4 regions of the Alteromonas sp. CI.11.F.A3 genome follow, and region 2 is predicted to be linked to each of the others. Evidence: predicted binding sites of a transcription regulator. Region 2 holds the regulator's gene; each other region holds the start of a gene.
The links. Region 2 encodes FNR, which switches genes on or off when oxygen is low (the NO sensors DNR and NnrR bind a similar motif). Its sites were predicted from a motif close to TTGATCTAGATCAA; they were not measured.
Positions count from the first base shown of each region.

Region 1 (2,208 bases), 2.1 Mb from region 2:
TCATCCGTAAATGGCTCTAACAACATGGCATAGCCCATATTATCTTTGTGTGCTTCAAACAGCGCGCGTTCGTCTGATGAAGCGGTTCCATCTCGAACACTGTCTAGCAACGCGTACGCTTTGATACCATCAAGAATACGCAAACGATTCTCAGCTTTAATATCTTTTAAGCCTTTAACTTCCTCGGTAAGTGAACGAGTAGCAATAATGCCCATCGCCCAAGGAATTTGAAGTGCGTATACGGTTTCTTCTTTTTCATCGTTGGGAATACCAAATACGGTAAAAGGCGCAGGTGCTGGGTGAGTGTCATACTCCGCTTCAACAGCAGCCAATTTTACTTTTTGCACTTCTCCTAACTCGTAACCACTTTCATCACCAAGCACAATAACTGACAAAGTAGCAGCTAGACCAAAGCTTGCAGCAATAGCGAAAGACCGACGGGCAAATGCGATATGCTTGTGGTTAAGTAGGTAATAACTAGAAATCGCCAATACAAACATGGCACCTGTTACGTAGCCGGCTGAAACGGTATGCACAAACTTAACTTGCGCGACAGGGTTAAAGATAACCTCAGCAAAGCTTGTCATTTCCATGCGCATGGCTTCAAAGTTAAATTCTGCGCCTACGGGGTATTGCATCCAACCATTCGCAATGAGTATCCATAGTGCTGAGAAATTAGAACCAATAGCCACTAACCATGTGGTCATTAAATGTCTTCCCTTCGACATTTTGTCCCAGCCAAAGAAAAATAGCCCAACGAAGGTTGACTCTAGGAAGAACGCCATCAAACCTTCAATAGCCAGGGGCGCCCCGAAAATATCCCCAACATAGTGAGAATAGTATGACCAATTCATCCCGAACTGGAACTCCATAGTGAGGCCGGTAGCCACACCAATGGCGAAGTTAATACCAAACAACTTGCCCCAAAACTGAGTCATCTGTTTGTAAATTTCTTTGCCTGTCATCACATAAACGGATTCCATAATGGCAAGCATGAAACTCAACCCTAAGGTTAAGGGCACAAATATAAAGTGGAACATTGCAGTTAGCGCAAATTGCCACCGCGATAGTTCGACTAACGTATCGCTCATGGGTTTTCTCCCTAGTTAAAAACAGCACGGCAAGCCGCTAAAAATTCTATTTAAATCAACAACCTTAATTAAAAGACCGCACCGTAAGACTTATACTTCTGTATGAGGTTTAGCAAGCTTTGCGCCAGCTAAGGCACCACTGCCCCTAACCTTTAGTATTCCCTACTGTGCGGCGCAATTATTCCATTAAGTCGAACTAGCCGTGTTGATCCATCTCAAACAAGACGAGAGGAAACTGCGCCAAAAATGACAATTGCCGCCACTTTTGACAGAACAAAACTATCTTGAGTGAAATGATGTGACTCTTTCTGAAAGTGGAGTATTTGCAGGGAAAAAACGGGCCATACCGCAAGCGTGGGTTGTGTTCACACCACAATGAGAGGCAAAGTTACTGCGATATTTTCATGCGGCTGGTTCACGCTGCGAACGGCGGCCAGCTTGGTTACTTAGAAATATTAGATAAACTCGCGTTTACCTCTAATTACCCTAACAAGGGTAAAATGATAGGCGAGTCTGTTGCCTTTATAGCCATGCAGTAAAAACCCCTTTCAACATCCTATATTTAACGTATTATTAAATAAGTTCCGGTAGAAATAGAATACTGCTTTGCCATTGAAGTCATTATTTACACTGCTAGTATGCCTAACCCTGCTATTGCAAAACGCAATGGCCTTGGGGCTTGCGGCCGTTTCAATGGAAAAAGCACAGCGATTTACTACCGAGTTTAATGACGACAGCAACGACATAGAGCTGATTTGTACCGGCAATACCATGCGCTGGATATCATTAAGCGCGACTGAAGGTGCTGGTGAGTTTGTTTATGTTAGTGTAGATATCAGCAAGATACCGGTAGAACATATCGACTGTACCAACAGCCTGCTTTCTGACTTGCCCAACGCCGTCACGGCACCTGATTTTTCACTTCCTTTAGTCACCTTTGTTCGTTTTAACAACCTTGCTACTGCCATTGCACAGCGACCCTATACGGCATACGCCTACGCGACTGGGCTCTCCCGTGCTCCGCCCCTTTCATAGTTTAGCCATCACACTTTATTTATAACGCGCTTTTATCAGCTTTATCGCTGACGTTGTTTAATTAAAAATGGACTAATTATGA
Region 1 covers NZ_CP136708.1:455,101-457,308, reverse strand. Annotated here, with positions in the region: gene R1T43_RS02030 (cytochrome ubiquinol oxidase subunit I) at 1-1,091, opposite strand, end outside; gene R1T43_RS02025 (hypothetical protein) at 1,496-1,630, shown strand; gene R1T43_RS02020 (hypothetical protein) at 1,758-2,126, shown strand; gene R1T43_RS02015 (TonB-dependent receptor) at 2,205-2,208, shown strand, end outside.
Region 1: the regulator FNR is predicted to act here: its motif matches at 1,297-1,310, upstream of R1T43_RS02030 (cytochrome ubiquinol oxidase subunit I).

Region 2 (2,208 bases):
TCTTTAACGTAACAGCGCTCACTATCAATAGCATACTTTTCGCTGTGTTTGTTCATCTCAAGTTCGTGATGGTGCTTTACTGCGTTGTTGTACGTATCAGGGTCGAACTCCGGAACTTCAATCGCGATATTAAGCGGTGTAGCAGGATAGCTGTTAACCAAATTTACGTTGCCACTGAGTAGCGCGGCATAATCGTTAGCAATGACTGTGATTTTGTCGTTGAGTAGCGCATGTTCGTCGTCTTCACTGCCTACATTGACTGCCGCAATAATTTCACCATTGTCGGGCCATTCATGGTCTTTTACCAACAATACGGGGGAGGGACATTTTCTAAGTAGGTGCCAGTCTGTTGGAGTGAAAATAACAGAAGCTAAATCGTCATGGCGTTTGGTTGCTTTAACAACCAAGTCTATATTGTTATCTATTACATAATGCACCACAGCTTCAAAGGCGCGGTTGTTCCATTCAACAACAATATCGGTTTTTTCAAACCCTAAATCGCTAAGGGTTTTACGTAACCAACCCGCATGTTCCTTAGTGACCGCATCGCGCATTGCTTCGCGATCATCAGGGCTGAGCATGGTAGTCATATCATAAGATAAATCGTAAACCACCAGCATGGCGGTGACAGAAGCCCCTGTCTTTTTGGCAAGTTCGTATGCACGGCTAAGCGCAGGTTGAGTATCTCTATCGGCTTCAATGACCGCTAAAATACGTTCATACTTAATCATAACCCCTCCAAACATCGTTAGAATTTTGGTTGCTACAATTTAAGTGTAATACCTATTTGCTATTACGTAACTTGTTTTAGATCAAAAGCTTTGAAGATTAGCTATTACAGGCAATATTAGGTGCAACCACAGACGATAAACGTCGTGACATCTCATCAAAATCTAAAATAGTAATGAGTTTACCGTCCACCTGAATAATATTTTCTTTTTGAAAACGGCTTAGTAGGCGACTAATGGTTTCAATAGTTAAACCAAGGTAGTTTCCGATTTCATTTCGCGTCATCGTAAGGTGAAATTCTTTGTTTGAAAATCCACGCTCTTCGAAACGTTGAGAAAGCTGTGAGAGGAAATACAATAGGCGTTCTTCTGCTGAGCGCTTATTAAGCAACATCATGAGGTCATGATCTTGTTTAATTTCCGCACTCATAAAACTCATTATTTGATGTCTTAACTTGGGGAACTGAACTGACATCTCGTCTAGGGTTTCATACGGTAATTCGCACACCATCGCAGTTTCTAATGCCTGAGCATAACTTTGGTGCTTGTTTTCCCGTAATGCGTCAAAGCCGATAATATCGCCAGGAAAGTGAAAACCTGTAATCTGCTCTTCACCATCTGAGTTGGTGACGAAAGACTTAAAAGAGCCGGTGCGTACTGCGTAAAGAGAGTTAAATGTATCTCCCGACTTTACCAGTAAATCACTCTTGTGAAGGGGTTTCTTTCGCTCAATAATATCATCTAAAGATTCAATCTCAGTCTTGTTTAGCGCAACGGGCAAACATAAGTGACTGAAACTGCAATTTTGACAATGAATTGAGAATTGGCTTCCTTTGCTCATAGGTTCAAACTATAAATAGGGTCGACTTAATATAATCTTACTCTTTTGTTTATGAAATTGCTGCATAAATTAAAAAGAGCGCGTAAATAGCCAATATTCCTGAAAAGCATTGCCTTACCACGGGGTGCCTAAAACCGGCTATAAGGTACTGACTACCTGCACTGGCCGCTAGCAAGGTGGGCAGGGTGCCTAACCCGAAAAAGAGCATAATAGCTGCGCCATCAATGGCAGAGCCTGATGCTAATGACCATGTAAGTGTTGAATAAACCAGTCCGCAGGGAAGCCAGCCCCATATAAAACCGTACGGGAGCGCATAGACTGGACTTTTGAACGGTAGGAAGCGTTTAGATAAGGGCTGAATAGCTTTAAATAATCCGCGCCCCATTGCTTCAATGTAATTTAAGCCTTGCCACCACTTACCTAAATAACACGCTAAAAGCAGCAGCATAATGCCACTAATTAAAGACAAAACGGGTTTAGCAATTGGCACAAATTCGGTGGCCATTTGGCCAACAGCGCCTGTAATAGCACCGGCTAACGTATAACTGAGGATACGGCCAAAATTATAAGCAAGGGTGTAGGGCAAAGCGGCTTCATTACTTGGTGTTACTGTGCGTAGTGCAGCAACTATGCCGCCAC
Region 2 covers NZ_CP136708.1:2,552,635-2,554,842, reverse strand. Annotated here, with positions in the region: gene uspE (universal stress protein UspE) at 1-731, opposite strand, end outside; gene fnr (fumarate/nitrate reduction transcriptional regulator Fnr) at 829-1,569, opposite strand; gene R1T43_RS10960 (sulfite exporter TauE/SafE family protein) at 1,619-2,208, opposite strand, start outside.

Region 3 (2,208 bases), 1.9 Mb from region 2:
GGCCCGAGGCTAACATCATGTGTACAAAGCGATAAGGAAACGAAGGATTAAAAATAATTTCGCTCCAATCTACGGCATATACAACGCCGTCGATAATTTCATGCCCTTGAGGCGTTTGCATCCAACTGTTGAGCGCTAGAATCCAAAAGGCTGACATGGTAGTGCCCACCGCCACAATTAATGTTGAAAGGGTGTGCAACCAGTTAGGTACCCGACGAATACCAAACAACATAATACCTAGGAACGTGGCTTCTAAGAAAAACGCAGTAAGGACTTCGTAACCTAGTAGTGGGCCCGCTACATTACCCACTCGCTCCATAAAGCCGGGCCAGTTAGTACCAAATTGGAAAGACATGGTCACGCCACTTACTACACCAAGTGCAAAGCTAAGTGCGAATACGCGCACCCAAAAGCGGTACATACGCATCCATACTGGATGACCGGTTACATTTGAGCGAAACTTGAAGTAAAAAAGGAACCATCCCATTGCCATGGTGATAGTTGGAAACAGGATATGAAAGCTAATATTTAATGCAAATTGTAAACGAGACAGCAAAAACGCATCCACAGATAGTCTCCTTAGTTAACGGAATTTTTTCCCGGTAGAATTTTGTCTTTCAGTTCTAACATACGGCCAACACCCGAGCCGAGTTTCATCAAGGTGTTAAGTTTATCTGGCCCCAAATTCTGAAGCTCCTGTGACCACGCAGTAACCGACTCTAATAAGTCGTGAATTTCATTCAGCTTATCTTGAGCGTTTGCTTCAGTTTTGTTGGCGGGAGTGTCTAGTAATAAATCCCGCAATAAACTCATGGTAGGATCTATTTCGCGCTTGCGGCGCTCTTCAAATACGCGGTTGGCAAGCGTCCAAATATCTCCGCCAGCTATAAAGAACTCTTTTCGTTCACCAGGAACAAGGTGTTGTTTTACCAAGCGCCACGACTGTAGCTCCTTCAACCCCATGCTGGTGTTGCCGCGAGATATATTGAGCGCGTCGGCAATTTCTTGTGCTGAAATGGGCTCATCAGCAAGTACAATAAGCGCCAAAATTTGGCCCACAGTGCGATTAAAGCCCCAACGACTGCCCATTTCACCGAAGTGCATAACCGCAGAAGTAATAAGTGGTGTCATTTTCATATCTATACCTGCTGAACTTTCAGAAATTACTGAAAGTTTATGCCGAAGTTTGATTGAGATCAACAAGTATCAGATGAAAATTATGTTAGGAGGAGTAAGAAAACACTTAAATGAGCAGTTGGATCTTATTTACATAATATGAAGCTCATTGGTCTTTATCGGATTAATGACTTACCGCGAAAGATGCAACGCAAACTAACTGCAACACTATCCTAGCAATCGTAAAATTAAGAAGGAATTCAGTCTCAACTTTACGTTTCGATAGGTTGTTAAGTGTAAAATATAGATGCTATAAATAACCTAGAGTTAAATAGGAAATGCGATGTTGAGGCTTATGGCTCTTCCTCGCTAAAAATTAGGGATAAATTTTGAAGGTATTTTCTGCGTTATTATGCGTGTCATTGATAATGGTAAGCGCTTCCTCTTTTGGCAGCAGCAAAAAAGTTAAAGCCGCCAAATTAATAAAAAATGCTAATACAGTGGAGGATGCCTTCACTTCTCGCGGTGGTATGGAAGGTTGGACAAGAGTTTCATTCATAATAGATACAGACGGAACAACGAAAGATATCGTTGTTTTTGATTATTCAGGTAAAGACCGGTATGTGAAAAAAAGCACTAAACTAGTTCAAAACCTACAGTATTCCCCCGCATCAATTAATGAAAAACCGGTAACCAGTGCTCAAATCTTGTTTGTTAAACACACTTACTCAGAAGCTGGTCATAGCGAAGGTAGTGTCACGCCTGCCTTTGCAAAAGAATACCAAGCTATAATAGACGCACTTACTAGCCCTTCCGCGAATATGTCTAGCATAAAAGTATCCATAGACGAGTTGGTAGAAGATCATACTAAGAATTTAAATGAGCATGCTTTAGCTGCGTGGTTAAAATCTATCTATTATTATAAGAATGAAGATTTTTTAGAATATATGCGCCAATCTCAAATTACGGTAGATTTATACGAATACCTACCTGTCGCAATATTGGCTAAATCTACGGTGAACCTTTTTCAGTCACAGCTTTACTACGGTAATTTCAATGGTGCCTCTGAAACCCTTGCGCGTATGGGAAGTG
Region 3 covers NZ_CP136708.1:693,728-695,935, forward strand. Annotated here, with positions in the region: gene R1T43_RS03020 (cytochrome ubiquinol oxidase subunit I) at 1-568, opposite strand, end outside; gene R1T43_RS03025 (GbsR/MarR family transcriptional regulator) at 580-1,137, opposite strand; gene R1T43_RS03030 (energy transducer TonB) at 1,506-2,208, shown strand, end outside.
Region 3: the regulator FNR is predicted to act here: its motif matches at 1,187-1,200, upstream of R1T43_RS03025 (GbsR/MarR family transcriptional regulator).

Region 4 (2,208 bases), 210 kb from region 2:
TAGAGGTAAGAATGGGCGACAGGGTTTTTCGCTTCCCTAAATAATAGCCAACAGCAGCCATCAGTACAGCAAAGACAATAATAACTTGTCCAAACAATGTTGCATTAATATTCATAGCAAAAAATCCTTCGTTTCATCTTCGATAAGATAACCACCTTAGCGAAGGCGATGTTCATCATACAATCGCCTTTACGTAAAGTTGCCAACTTTCACACAAGTTATTGAATTATAATAAATTTAGTTAAAGTGCAACTTAGTTAACTTTAATACTGCCTTTGTCTATCTGTTGTACTGCGGTGTATGGAATAACAATAGTGTCTGCCACAATAGAAAACGCCGCATCAATAACAAAGAAAGGGACTTTCCCAACCGTAGAACCGATATTTTCCCGGCGGCTTGGTTCACCGTTTAACAAACATACATTATATGAGAACCCACTGTATACACGAGGAATTTCTTCGCAGTAGCTTTTCTTACCTTGATGTTCAATTTGAACATGGTTGTTGTCAGGGGAAATTGTTTTCACAGTGGCACAGGAGCAACACGCTAAAGATAGGATGGCGAGAGACAAAATTTTCATATACTACTAATTCCATTTATTAAGTGAGCATTGTCAAACTAATGTTGATTACATCAGCGGTCTATTAGCCAACAATACCATTACCCGACTACAATTTAAAACAACGGCATGAGTCATGTTCAACTTCTTATGCTGTCACTGCATGAAGTTCATATCCAAAGTAGATCAATATTAAAACGGCCCCGTGTTTAAATTAAACTTTCAAAAGTTTGATAAAGGTCAAATTGTTCAATAAATAAACGGCGTATTCTATTGGTGTAAAAGCATCTTTTAATGAGCGAGCACCAAGTGATAGATTCACGGAAAGAACAAATAGATGCGATGCATGATGGCGTTATTGTAGCGGTAAGGGGGAGTATTGTTGATATTCGTTTTACTAATCAACTCCCAGATATCCACACGATCATTTACGCTAATGACGGTAAGATAACGTTAGAAGTGGTTTCTCAACTCTCAGCAGAAAAAGTGCGTACTATTGCGCTAACGCCTACCCAGGGTTTAGCTCGCGGTATGATTGTAAAAAGCTCACAAGGCCCTTTAAAGGTGCCTGTTGGCCCTTCAATACTCACCAGAATGTTCAATGTGTTTGGTGAAGCCATAGACGGTAAACCTTTTACTGACGATGCAGAGCTTCGTAGTGTTCATCAATCCCCTCCTCCCCTTGTTAGTATTTCCAGCCAGCTACAGATATTTGAAACTGGCATCAAAATCGTTGATGTTCTGTGTCCGCTTGAGCGAGGCGGAAAGGCAGGCTTGTTTGGTGGCGCTGGCGTGGGCAAGACCGTTTTGCTCACCGAAATGATTCACAACATGGTAAGCCACCAACAAGGCGTGAGTATATTTTGCGGTATTGGTGAACGCTGCAGAGAAGGAGAAGAGCTATATCGCGAGATGAAACAGGCCGGAGTATTAGACAACATGGTCATGTTATTCGGACAAATGAATGAGCCTCCTGGAAGTCGCTTTAGAATAGGTCATAGTGCGTTAACCATGGCTGAGTACTTTCGTGATGACGAAAAGAAAGATGTGCTGTTGCTTATCGACAATATATTTCGCTTTATTCAAGCAGGATCTGAAGTGTCTGGCCTAATGGGGCAAATGCCATCGCGAATGGGTTACCAACCAACATTAGGTACTGAGTTATCAAGTTTAGAAGAACGTATCGCCAATACACAAAGCGGTGCCATTACTTCTATTCAAGCAGTCTATGTGCCTGCTGATGATTTTACTGACCCAGCAGCAGTACATACCTTTTCTCACCTATCAGCCACCTTAGTGTTGTCACGCAAACGCGCGAGTGAAGGCTTCTACCCGGCGGTCGATCCGTTGCAGTCCAGTTCAAAACTGGCCACCCCTAATGTGGTTGGCGACAAGCATTACCAAATAGCACAACAGGTTCGTCATATTCTTGCCCAGTACAACGAATTAAAAGACATCATTGCCATGTTGGGCTTAGAACAGTTATCTAAGAAAGATCGTAATGTTGTGGCAAGGGCTCGTCGTTTAGAACGCTTCTTTACCCAACCATTTTTCACTACCGAGCAGTTTACTGGCATGCAAGGTAAGTTCGTTAGCATCGAGCAAGCATTAGAAGGCTGCGAACGTATTTTAAGCGGCGAGTTTGATGA
Region 4 covers NZ_CP136708.1:2,340,787-2,342,994, reverse strand. Annotated here, with positions in the region: gene R1T43_RS10075 (hypothetical protein) at 1-115, opposite strand, end outside; gene R1T43_RS10070 (YceK/YidQ family lipoprotein) at 254-580, opposite strand; gene atpD (F0F1 ATP synthase subunit beta) at 902-2,208, shown strand, end outside.
Region 4: the regulator FNR is predicted to act here: its motif matches at 790-803, upstream of atpD (F0F1 ATP synthase subunit beta).